Regions from separate parts of the Plantibacter flavus genome, predicted to be linked through region 2. Evidence: predicted binding sites of a transcription regulator. Region 2 holds the regulator's gene; the other holds the start of a gene.
What was found. Region 2 encodes LexA, which represses DNA repair genes until DNA is damaged. Its sites were predicted from a motif close to TCGAACANNTGTTCGA; they were not measured.
Positions count from the first base shown of each region.

Region 1: a site for LexA is predicted at 2,553-2,568, ahead of BWO91_RS09340 (tyramine oxidase subunit B). Genes of this name have one in related genera too.

Region 1 covers NZ_CP019402.1:1,981,695-1,987,922, reverse strand. Annotated here, with positions in the region: gene BWO91_RS09345 (ammonium transporter) at 1-1,252, opposite strand, end outside; gene BWO91_RS09340 (tyramine oxidase subunit B) at 1,339-2,493, opposite strand; gene BWO91_RS09335 (LysR family transcriptional regulator) at 2,643-3,548, shown strand; gene BWO91_RS09330 (GNAT family N-acetyltransferase) at 3,653-4,597, shown strand; gene BWO91_RS09325 (hypothetical protein) at 4,664-5,362, opposite strand; gene BWO91_RS09320 (alpha/beta fold hydrolase) at 5,428-6,222, opposite strand.
Region 2 covers NZ_CP019402.1:2,483,578-2,489,805, reverse strand. Annotated here, with positions in the region: gene metE (5-methyltetrahydropteroyltriglutamate--homocysteine S-methyltransferase) at 1-1,723, shown strand, start outside; gene lexA (transcriptional repressor LexA) at 1,808-2,506, opposite strand; gene BWO91_RS11660 (LysM peptidoglycan-binding domain-containing protein) at 2,778-3,170, shown strand; gene BWO91_RS11655 (amino acid permease) at 3,260-4,720, shown strand; gene BWO91_RS11650 (histidinol-phosphate transaminase) at 4,752-5,831, shown strand; gene sufU (Fe-S cluster assembly sulfur transfer protein SufU) at 5,865-6,228, opposite strand, start outside.

The DNA.
Region 1 (6,228 bases), 500 kb from region 2:
GTGCTTCCAGGTCTTCGTCCTCGTAGGCGCGCTCGGCGTGGGCGTGCTCGTCGATCCCGGCGACCTCGTGCTCCTCGGGGATCCGCAGACCGATGGTGATCTGGATGAGCTTCGCGATCACCCAGGTGACGATGAACGAGTAGGCGAGGACCGCGACGGTCGCGATCGTCTGCACGCCGAGCAGTTCGAACCCGCCGCCGTAGAGCAGACCGGAGCGTCCGTTCGGAGCCGCATCCGTCGCGAACACCCCGATGAGGAGCGTCCCGATGATGCCCCCGACGAGGTGGACCCCGACGACGTCGAGGGAGTCGTCGAACCCGAGCCGGAACTTCCACTCGATGGCGAGGCAGCAGACGACGCCCGCGATGGCCCCGATGATGATCGCACCGATGGGCGAGACGGCGCCGCAGGCGGGGGTGATCGCCACGAGGGCGGCGATGATCCCCGATGCGCTGCCGAGGCTCGTGACCGCTCCGTGGCGGAGTCGGTCGACGATGGACCAGCCGATGAGGCCGGCACAGGCCGCGACGGTGGTGTTGAGGAACACGACGCTCGCCGCATTGCCGGCTGCCAGCGCTGAACCGGCGTTGAAGCCGTACCAACCGATCCAGAGCAGTCCGGCGCCGACGAGGACGAGCGGGCGGTTGTGCGGACGGAGCTTGCCGCCCCAGTCCTTGCTCTTACCGAGTACCAAGGCCAGTGCGAGCGCCGCGACTCCGGCGTTCATGTGCACGGCCGTCCCACCGGCGAAGTCGACGGCACCGAGGGTGTTCGCGATCCATCCACCGGTCGCCGTGTCGTTCGAGAAGGCGAACACCCAGTGCGCGACCGGGAAGTACACGAGCGTCGCCCAGAGCCCGGCGAACAACAACCACGCGCCGTACTTCATGCGACCGGCGGCGGCACCGGCGACGAGTGCCGTCGTCACCCCCGCGAACAGCAGTTGGAACGCCGCGAAGAGTGCGAGCGGGATGCCGGCATCGGGGTCGTCGGCGAGTGCCTGGTCGAGCCCCGCGAACTCGAACGGGTTCCCGATGAGTCCGAGCCCGCCGACGGAGTCACCGAAGACGAGCGAGTACCCGAAGGCCACCCAGAGCAACGCGACGAGGCTGGCCCCGCCGAAGCACATGATCATCATGTTGAGGATGCGGCGGGACGAGACCATCCCGCCGTAGAACAGAGCCAGGGCCGGGATCATGAGGGCGACGAGCGCCGAGCTCGTCAGGATCCAGGCGACGTTTCCAGCGTCCACAAATCACTCCATCGTTCGAGGTGCACAGCGGCCGGGCGGCCACGGCGTCGGGTTCGGGCGGAACAGGTGTCGGTGCCGGTCGGCGGTCAGGCCAGGTCCGGGGCTTCCCAGAGGTTGAGCTTCGTGCCGATCCCCTGCTCGACGGCGTTCTCGTAGATCGTCTTCGCCCACGCGACGTCCTCGACGCCCATCCCTCCGACGCTGAAGAGCACCGGCTGCTCGGGGAACTCGCGCCCGACGGCGTTCCCGTCGAAGACGTCTCCGATGTTGACCACGCGGGACTCGTCGAGCTCGCCGGTCCCGATGAGGTCCTGCCAGTAGAGGCCGATCATCCCGAACGCGGTCTCGTGCGACGGCGCCGGGTACTCCTCGGCCCACGCCTCGTAGATCTTCTTCGCGTCCGCGATGAGGCGCGCCTTGCCGGAGAGGGTGTACTCCTTGTCCATGCGCAAGTTCGCGGGCAGGCTCAGGAAGGCGCCCGGCTTGATCCAGTCGCCGTCGATGAACGGGTAGTTCTCCGAGCCGACCAGGCCGGTGACGGCTTCGGAGACGATGTCCGAGTCGCGCACGGCGGCCTCGACCGTCTCGGCGATCTCGATCGTCGTGAACTGCGGGTAGTGCTCGCGGACGTAGTCGGCGAACGCCTCGGACGTCGACCGTCGGCGCCCGTGGATGCGGATGGTGTCGAGCGAGGGACGGGCGGTGGTCATGGCGTGCAGGGCGCTCTTGTTCATGGCGCCGGGCCCGATGATGCCGAGTGACTTCGCGTCCACCGGTGCCAGGAGCTTCGCGGCGGCTCCCGGCACGGCAGCGGTACGGTAGGCGCTCTCGAGGTTGCCGGACATGATCGCGTAGGGCGCGCCGGTCTCCTTGTCGTTGAGCACGATGAGGTGGATGGAGCGCGGGAGGCCCCGCTCGCGGTTGTCGACGTTCGACCCATACCACTTGACACCGGCGGTGTCGAAGCGTCCGCCGAGGTAGGCGGGCATCGCCATGAACCGGCGGTCGGCGGCGTCGAGCGGCATGCCGGGGAACGGTGAGGTGGCGGGGAACCCGATCGGTGCTCCGTGCGAGTTGGCGGTCGGGCCGGCCATCCGGTAGTCACCCTTCGCGACGAGCACCAACACCTCCTCCATGACCTCCATGCAGTGGGCCATGTCCTTCATGCCGGCGGCGATGACCTCCGGTTCGCTCAGGTAGAGCATGTCGATCCGGGTGTTCGGGGAAGCGTCTGCGGTCACGGGTGGTCCTCCAGGTCGGGGTGTGTGGTCCTCAGCGAACACGGTCGCGATCGTCCTGGTCAAATACCGATTCGAACCTCGATTGAGAGCGTTTCGCTCGCAATCTGGACGAAACAGCGCGGTAATACGAGGGTCGTATCGTCGATGGGATGGAGCTCCGCCAGCTGCGCTACTTCCTCGCCGTCGCCGAGGAGCTCCATTTCGGTCGTGCCGCCCGACGGCTGCACATGTCGCAGCCACCGCTGAGCGTCCAGGTCGCACGACTCGAGCAGGAGGTCGGCACCGCGCTGTTCGACCGTTCGACGAGGCGGGTGGCGCTGACCGCCGCCGGACGACACCTCCAGGCGCGGGCGCGACACATCGTCGAGGAGCTCGACACGGTCCGGAGTGAGATGCGCGACTTCGTCGACGGTCTCGCCGGGGAGCTCACCGCAGGGTTCGTGAGTTCGGCCAACTACACGGTCCTCCCCGGCGTCGTGCAGCTGTTCCGGGCGAGCCGCCCCGGGGTGACGCTGCGCCTGGTGCCGTTGACCTCAGGAGAGCAGTTCGACCGGCTCCGCGACGGCACCCTCGACGTCGGGATCGTCCGTGATGAGGTCCCGCAGACGCCATCCGACAGCTCCCCCGCGCTCACGACCGAGGTCGTCTTCGAGGAGCGTCTCGTGGCGTGCCTCCCGGTCGGTCACCCGTTGGCAGGGCGACCCGAGGTCACCGCGGAGGAGCTCTTGGAGGTCCCGATGATCTCCTACCCGCGGGCGCTCATGCCGGGATTCGTGGACCGCGTCGCGGAGGTCCTCGGCACGTCGAGTCGGACGCAGGTGGTCGAGGAGGTCGTCCATCAGGAGACCGCCCTCGGGTTCGTCGCGGCCGGCGTCGGTACGACGATCCTGCCCGAGTCGGTGCGGCAGCTGGTGCCGCCGTCGATCGTCGTCGTGCCGCTCGCCGGGTCGCCGACGACACGCCTGCTGGCCGCTCGTCAGGAACGAGTGGACGAGAGCCCGGTCCACGACGCGTTCATCGCCTGTCTCCGCGACGCGGCCGCACAGCTCGGGTGAAGGCCCACTCGAACACCGCGCGTCCGCTTCCCGTCTCGACGGCGTAGCCCCGGTGTTCCTGTCCGACATGGACAAACGAGTCGACCCTGTCCAAGCTGGAACCGATGACCGACACCCGCGACGACTTCACCATCCGACGAGCCACTCCGGACGACGTCCCCCTCCTGCAAGCGTGGAGCTGCGACGAACCCGTCGCCTGGATCGACCCGGAACGGCTGACCGCCGAACTCGCGAGTCGGAACTGTCGACCGGAGTGGTCGTGGATCGCCGAGCAGGACGGTCGCCCGATGGCACGAGCACTCTGGTGGGGCCAGGCGGATGCGAACCGGCCCGCCACGCTCGACTGCCTCACCACCACGGTCGAAGTCGCGGAGCCCGAACGTGTCGGCGCTGCGCTCATCCGCGCCGGACTGGACGCCTTCGGCGCGGGACCGGCACTGGAGTTCAACGTCGACGTCTCCCCTGCCTGGGCCGATGACGCTGCGAGCGTGGAGGCGGTGCGGTGGCGCCACGAGCCTGCACGCGCCGGTGGGTTCTCGCGCACGACCGAGCGGGTCAGTTTCGCGAGGTCCACCTCCGATCCGGTGCCGGCACGATCGCAGCGCCTTCGTTTCGTCGCCGCCCCGGACGACGCGTTCCACGAGCTGTTCGCCCTGGTCGCGACCGGCACCCTCGATGCGCACACGCAGGACATGGTCGCGCGCGAAGGACTCGAGGCGCTCGCGGACGACGATCTAGCGTTCTACCGATCGCTCCCCGGCGAACGGGATGCCTGGCGGGTCGCAGAGCTGCTCAACGGGACGATCGTGGGATTCATCATCCCGACGAGGACGGCGTACGACGCGAGCATCAGTTACCTGGGCGTGCTCCCCGAGCATCGCGGACACGGTTACGTGCACGACCTCTTGGAGGAGATGGTCCACGTGCACCACGGGTCGGGACAGGACCGGATCGTCGGCACCACGGATGCCGCGAACACGCCGATGCGTGGCGCGTTCGAACGAGCCGGTTTCTCGGTCGCGCGCGTTCGGATCGTGCACGAGCAGTAGGTTCGCCCCGGGCTCGGTTCCGACCGTCTCAGTTGAGCACCGCGACACGGTCGACCGCCGCGCTCGTCAGACCCGCGACGACTGCAGCACGCGGACGACCCCGGAGCAGACCGCGAGCCAGATGATCAGCTGCAAGACCGCAGCGACGAGGAGCGGCAGCACGAACGATCCGCCTTCGGCGGAGGACAGCCAGACCATCACGACGACGGTTGCGGCGATCCCTGCGCCCGAGACCGCCAGGAAGAGGGCGCGCAACGCCACTGCCTCCCGACGGTCGACGGTGTCCTCCGCTCCGGTCGGCGCTTCCTGCGGGTCGGTGGTCTGCGGCGTCACCTCGGACCACGCGGAGACGGCGCGGATGATGCGGTTCTCGGAGACCTGCAGCCCGAGCAGGATGACGACGCTCGTCAGCGCGACCGCGAACCCGATGAGGACCACGGAGCCGAAGAACGCCCCGCTCTCCCCCACCCAGAACGGACCGAGGACGGTCACGGTCGCGACGGCGAGGGTGGCGGCCACGACGAGTGCTACGGACGAGACGAGCCCGAGCGCCAAGCGGGCCGGGCGACCGTACTCCAGGAGCAGGACCTCCAGCGCGACATCGCCGACCTCAGGCTGTCGCTGTCCACGCTCGGTGGCATTGATCCAAGCTCTCGCCTCAGCTCGGAGCAGGAAGGCGTTCCAGGCTGCCGCCGTGGATGACGCGGCCGAGGGCTTCGAGAGCGCTCGCCTCCGTTCAGGCTGCGGGGGTTGCTCGAGGGGCATGCGACGACCTTACGCTGACGGCGGGGCCGGCGAGATGGGCCCGACCTGATGCGGTGCGTGTCATCTCACTGCGCATCGATGAAGGTGCGGAGCGCCTCGACCCACTGCTCATGCGCGTCAAGGTGCGCATCATGCGATGCACCGCTGAGATCGACGCGACGTGCGCGCCTGCCCCGGCCTGCGAACGCCGCCTTCTTATCCTCGGTGAACATTCCTCCGTCTGCATAGACCACGAGGGTTGGCACGTCGATGCTCTCCCACTCGCGCCAGCGAGGCTCCCCGACCGCCTCGATCGTCGTCTGCATGACGTCTGCATCGAATCGTGGGACCAACCCGTCGACTGTCTCCTCCAGATCCTCGACCCAGGCACGTTCGAGCGGCCCGTCACCAAGCTCCGCCGCCGCGTCCGATCGACTTGCGAACGGGACGTTCCACGACCGGAAGAAACCGCCGAGGGCTCGGTGATCCTCCACCGTGCCGCTGCCCTGGTCCCCTTCGAGCATGACCAGCGCGCGAACGATGTCTGGCCTGTCGGCAGCCAGGAGCATCGCGGTATGCGCGCCCATCGACTGCCCGATGACGATCACCGGTTCTGATGTCTCGGCTTCGATCACCCGTGCGACATCCGAGACGTACGCCGCTCGAGAGGTGTCCATCGGCCGCCTCGTACTCTCTCCGTGGCCACGCTGGTCGATGAGGACGACCGATCGTCCGGCAAGCGCTCGAGCCGTTGGAAGGAACTCCCGACTGCTCCCGGCGAGTCCGTGGAGGATGACCGACGCCGGCTCGGAACCCTCGAACACGGTGTACGAGATCGTGACCCCGTCGTCGACGATCAGCTGCTTCCGTGTCGAGACCATCAGTCC
Region 2 (6,228 bases):
GGAACTCCTCCAGCGCCTCGCCGCTGCCGGCGCGCCCTGGGTGCAGCTCGACGAACCCGCACTGGTGTCGGAGACGTTCGACGTGCCGAGGTCGACGGTCCTCGCGGCGCTCGAACGATCGACGGCCGTCCTGTCCGCCGTGTCGGACCGCCCGGCGATCTTCGTCGCGGCTCCCTACGGTGCCTTGGGCGACGCCCTCCCGGTGCTCGCCGAGTCGGGGGTCGAGGCTGTCGGTGTCGACCTCGTCCGAGGAGGCCTGCCGGACTCGTCTCTCGGACTCGCCACGAAGACCGTCGTCGCGGGGGTGATCGACGGCCACAACGTGTGGCGCGGCGACCTGGCGGCCGCGGCCGACCTGCTCGCGAGCGCGGCGGAGCGCTTCCCGCAGCTCGCGGTGTCCACCTCGACGTCCCTCCTCCACGTCCCGCACGACGTGTCGGTGGAGACGAAGCTCGACCCCCGTCTCCGGAGCTGGCTCGCCTTCGCCGACCAGAAGGTGGATCAGATCGCGGTCCTCGCACGCGGTCTCACCCAAGGGCGCGCGGCGATCGCGGCCGAGCTCACCGCAGCGTCGGCCGCGCTCGACGATCGGCTGGCCGCGCCCGGGGTCATCGATGCCACCATCCGCGCACGGACGGCAGCGCTCGCACCAGCGGACTTCACCCGAGACGATTACCAGGAGCGCGCCACGGCGCAGGAGCAGGCGCTCGGCCTGCCGTTCCTCCCGACGACGACGATCGGCTCCTTCCCGCAGACCGGCGACATCCGTCGCGCCCGCGCGCAGCGGGTCGCCGGGACGCTCGACGAGGAGGCCTACGTCGCGACGATGCGCGCGGAGATCGGGCGCGTCGTGGCGCTGCAGGAGGACCTCGGCATCGACGTCGTCGTCCACGGTGAGCCCGAGCGCAACGACATGGTCCAGTACTTCGCCGAGCACCTCGACGGGTTCGCCGTGACGGAGCACGGGTGGGTGCAGTCCTACGGTTCGCGATGCACCCGTCCGTCGATCCTGTGGGGTGACGTCTCGCGGCTGGCGCCGATCACGGTCGAGTGGTCGGCCTACACGCAGTCATTGACCACCAAGCCGGTGAAGGGCATGCTCACGGGCCCGGTGACGATCCTCGCGTGGTCGTTCGTGCGCGACGACGAACCGCTCGCCGAGACGGCGAACCAGGTCGCCCTCGCCCTGCGTGACGAGATCGCCGACCTGGAGCGGGCCGGCATCCGCATCATCCAGGTCGACGAACCCGCACTCCGCGAGCTGCTCCCGCTCCGGCGGGCCGACCAGGGGCGGTACCTCGACTGGTCGGTGGGCTCCTTCCGGCTGGCGACCGCGGGCGTGCGCGTCGAGACCCAGATCCACACCCACCTCTGCTACTCGGAGTTCGGGGTGGTGATCGACGCGATCCGACGACTGGACGCCGACGTGACGAGCATCGAGGCGGCACGGTCTCGGATGGAGGTCGTGTCCGACATCCGGGCGAGTGGTTTCGACCACGGCATCGGCCCGGGCGTCTACGACATCCACTCGCCTCGGGTGCCGAGCGTCGCGGAAGTGACCGCGTTGCTCGAGATCGCGCTGGAGGGGATCCCACAGCGCCAGGTCTGGGTGAACCCGGACTGCGGGCTCAAGACGCGAGGCTACGAGGAGACGGTCGCCTCCCTCGCCAACATCGTCGAGGCCACGCGTGTCGTCCGCGCACGAGTCGGTGCGACCGGCTGACGTCGTCGGTCCGGCACGGATGTGGGCCGGGACGATCCACGGATCGTCGCGGCCCACATGGATGTGGCGGAGTGGTCCGGTCGGTCAGACCGTGCGGAGCACGGCGACGACCTTGCCGAGGACCTCGGCGTGGTCGCCGAGGATCGGCTCGAAGGCCGAGTTCCGAGGGAGCAGCCAGGTGTGGCCGTCGCGCTGGCGGAACACCTTCACGGTCGCCTCCTCGTCGAGCATGGCCGCGACGATCTCGCCGTTCTCAGCGGTCTTCTGCTCGCGGATGACGACCCAGTCGCCGTCACAGATCGCGGCGTCGACCATCGAGTCGCCGACGACCTTCAGCATGAACAGACTGCCCTTGCCGACCAGCTGGCGGGGCAGGGGGAAGATCTCCTCGACCTGCTGCTCGGCCGTGATCGGGATGCCGGCGGCGATGCGACCGACGAGCGGGACCATGGCGGCGTCACCGACCGGGGGAGCGGAGTCGGGATCGCTGCCCTCGACGGCGCTCGGCAGGTCGATGAGCACCTCGATGGCGCGGGGACGGTTGGGATCGCGTCGGAGGTATCCGCTGAGTTCGAGCTGTCCGAGTTGGTGCGTGACACTCGACAGGGAGGCGAGCCCGACGGCGTCGCCGATCTCCCGCATGCTCGGCGGATAGCCGCGCTGCGAGACCGAGCGTTGGATGACGTCGAGGATTGCCAGCTGCTTGTCGCTCAGGCTCTTCCGTCGCCGGGTGCCGCCGATCTGGCGCTCCCGGGCTCCGTCGCCCGCCGTGTTCGCTGCCATCTTCGCTCCTGCCCTGATCGGCTGTCGGTGACCGATGTCGGTGGGTGGTGGTGTACTGCTTCCAACACTCGAAACTGTATCCGCACCGGCTCGTCCAGACAAACATCTGTTCGAGCGTGTCGCCGATCCCGCGCGTCTCAGGTACGAAGACAGGGTTGAGTATTCGAACAATCGAAGATATATTCGGAACACAGGTTCGTATCCGGCACTCCTGGCCGAGTGTCGGATACGAGTCCTCATCACACGATGAGCACACTCTTGGAGGGTTGACATGAGCGCAGCACTGATCGGGTCCCACCGGGCGCTTCCCGCACGGACGGCGCAGGTACCGACGTCAGACGCACCGTCTACACGCCGACTCCGCCTGACGAAGCGCGGTCGTGTCGTCTTCACCACGCTCGCCGCCATCCCGCTGGTCATCGGCGTCGCGGTCGTCGGACTCTCCGCAGGCGGTGCCGCGGCCAACACGGCGGCGGCTGGAGCCACGTTCACGTACATCACGGTCGACCCGGGCGAGTCGCTCTGGCAGCTGGCCGAGTCCATCGCACCCGACGCCGACCCGCGCGACGTCATCGCCGAGATCATGAACCTCAACCAGCTCAGCACCGCCGGTGTCGAGCCGGGGCAGCGCCTGGCGATCCCGCAGCGGTACGCGGCCGAGTAGGCCGACAATCGGCGGGTCCCTCCGCGCTGGTTCTCAGCTATCGTCGATGGCGCGGTGCAACGACGCCCGCAGCATCGTCGGAGGCAAGCATGAGTACAGACGATCGGAGCCGCTCGCTGCTCCGGAAGAAGCCGATCGCGGAGATCGAGGATGAGACCTCCGGTTCGAAGCTGTTCAAAAGTCTCGGGCTCTGGCAACTCACGGCCATCGGGGTCGGTGGCATCATCGGGGTGGGGATCTTCTCACTCGCCGGACTCGTCGCTCACGGGAGCGATACCTCGCCCGCTGTCGGGCCGGCGGTCCTCTTCTCGTTCCTGATCGCGGGGCTCGCCTCCGCGGCCGCGGCGTTGTCGTACGCGGAGTTCGCCGGCATGATCCCGAGAGCCGGGTCCGCCTACACCTACGGGTATGTGGCGCTCGGCGAGATCATCGGCTGGTTCATCGGCTGGGACCTGTTGCTCGAGTACATCGCGATCGTCGCGGTGGTCGCGATCGGGATCTCCGGCTACTTCGACGCCTTCCTGTCCGGCATCGGGATCCACATGCCGGACTGGATGACCTCGACCGCCGACGAGGGGAAGGGCGGCCTCGTCAACCTCCCCGCCATCTTCGTCTCTCTCCTCGTGACCTTCATCCTGAGCCGAGGGACGAAGGCCTTCGGTCGATTCGAGCTCGTCGCGGTCGGGATCAAGGTCCTGCTCATCCTGTTCATCATCGGCCTCGGTGTCTTTTACATCGACGGACAGAACTACGATCCGTTCCTCCCGAGCGGTTTCGGGCCGGTGTTCGCCGGTGCCGCGACGGTCTTCTTCGCGGTCTTCGGATACGACGCGATGAGCACGGCCGCCGAGGAGGCGAAGGACGGCAAGAAGCACATGCCGAAGGCGATCATCCTCTCCCTCATCATCGCGATGCTCCTGTACGTCGCGGCCACGCTCGTCCTGACCGGCATGCAGAACTACACCGACATCGACCCCACGGCCGGGTTCGCATCGGCGTTCCAGAGCGTCGGTCTGCCCGTGGTCGCGACGATCATCTCCGTCTTCGCGGTCCTGTCGATCCTCACCGTGATGCTGACGTTCCTGTTGGGCGTCACCCGCGTGTGGTTCTCGATGAGTCGCGACGGTCTCCTGCCGCGATGGTTCTCGCGCACGGACCGGCGAGGCGTGCCGCAGCGGGTGACCTGGATCGCCGGCGGCGCGGCAGCCGTCTTCGCCGGTGTGTTCCCGATCAAGCAGGTCGCCGACCTCACGAACATCGGCATCCTGGCCGCCTTCATCGTGGTCTGCGTGTCGGTGATCGTGTTCCGGTACACGAAGCCGGATGAGCCCCGCTCCTTCCGGTTGCCGTTGATGCCGTTCGTCCCGGCGTTCGGCGTCCTGGCGTCCGGCTTCCTGATCCTGCAGCTGCACTGGGAGACCTGGCTACGGTTCGGGGTGTGGCTCGTGATCGGTCTCATCGTCTACTTCGCCTACGGGCGACGCCACTCGCTGTTGAACCCGGCGAGCCCCCGCCACGAGGTCCTTCGTCGGGAGCGCCAGGCGGAGTGAGCGCGCCGGTCGGAGTGGCTAGCATTGTGGGGTGACCGCTCTCGACGACCTCCCCATCCGCGACGACCTCCGAGGACAGCGCCCGTACGGCGCTCCCCAGGCCCTGGTGCCGGTGGCGCTCAACGTCAACGAGAACACGCACCCCATCCCTGAAGCGGTCGCGCACGACATCGTCGCCTCGCTCGCGTCGGCGGTCCTCACGGTGAACCGGTACCCCGATCGCGAGTTCACGGAACTCCGGGAGGCGCTGGCGGGATACCTGGGCCACGGGGTGACCCCGGAGCAGATCTGGGCGGGGAACGGCTCGAACGAAGTGCTGCAGCACATCCTGCAGGCCTTCGGTGGTCCCGGGCGATCGCTCCTCGGGTTCACGCCGACGTACTCGATGTATCCGCTCCTGGCCGCCGGCGTCGGCACCAGGTGGATCCCCGCGACTCGCGACGCCGAGTTCGAGCTCTCGCCCGAGACCGCCGCGCGTCAGGTGGCCGAGGCGGATCCCGACCTCGTGTTCCTCTGCTCGCCGAACAACCCCACCGGGACACCGTTGTCGCTCGAGACCGTCACCGCGGTGTACGAGGCGTCGCGGGGCATGGTGATCGTCGACGAAGCGTATGCGGAGTTCGCACCCGACGACGAGGCGAGCGCGCTCACCCTGCTGGAGGGGCGTCCGCGCCTGATCGTCTCCAGGACGATGAGCAAGGCCTTCGCCTTCGCCGGGGTCCGCCTCGGGTACCTCGCCGCCGACCCCGCGGTCGTCGACGCGCTGAGACTCGTCCGGCTCCCGTATCACCTGAGCGCCCTGACGCAGGCGGCCGCGACCGCCGCACTTCGGCACGCCGACGAGATGCTGGCGATGGTCGACGACATCCGGACCCAGCGCGATCGTCTCGTCGTCGAGCTCGCGCGTCTCGGCTACGACCCAAGGCGGAGCGGATCCAACTTCGTCCTGTTCGGCGGCGTCGCCGATCCGCACGCGGCGTTCGAGGCGCTCTTCGCGCGGGGGATCCTCATCCGCGACGTCGGCATCCCGAACCACCTGCGGGTCACCGCGGGCACCGAAGCGGAGACGACCGCGTTCCTCGAAGCCCTGGCGGCGATCAGCCCCGCCTGACCAGGCCATCGGCGGGCGGAGGTGGCGCGCCGCTCAGGGCAGGCGGGAGATGGCCTCCTCGGCCGCGACCCATGGGAGCATGGCGCACTTGACGCGCGCGATGTAGCGCGAGACGCCACTGAACGCCGCAGCGTCTCCGAACCGTTCCTCGTCGAACTCGAGCGTGCCCCGCGAGCGGATCACCGTGCGGAACTCGTCGATCAGAGCCTCGAGCTCGGCCGGGGTGAGGCCTGCCGCGAGGTCGCTCAGGCAGGAGCTCGACGCCTGCGAGATCGAGCAGCCGTGCCCCTCCCAGGCGATCGGTGCGAGACGACCGTCGGGCCCGGGATGGAGCTGCAGGGTGACCTCGTCGCCGCAGGTGGGGTTGAGCTGATGCGACTCGGCGGCGGGCGCCTCC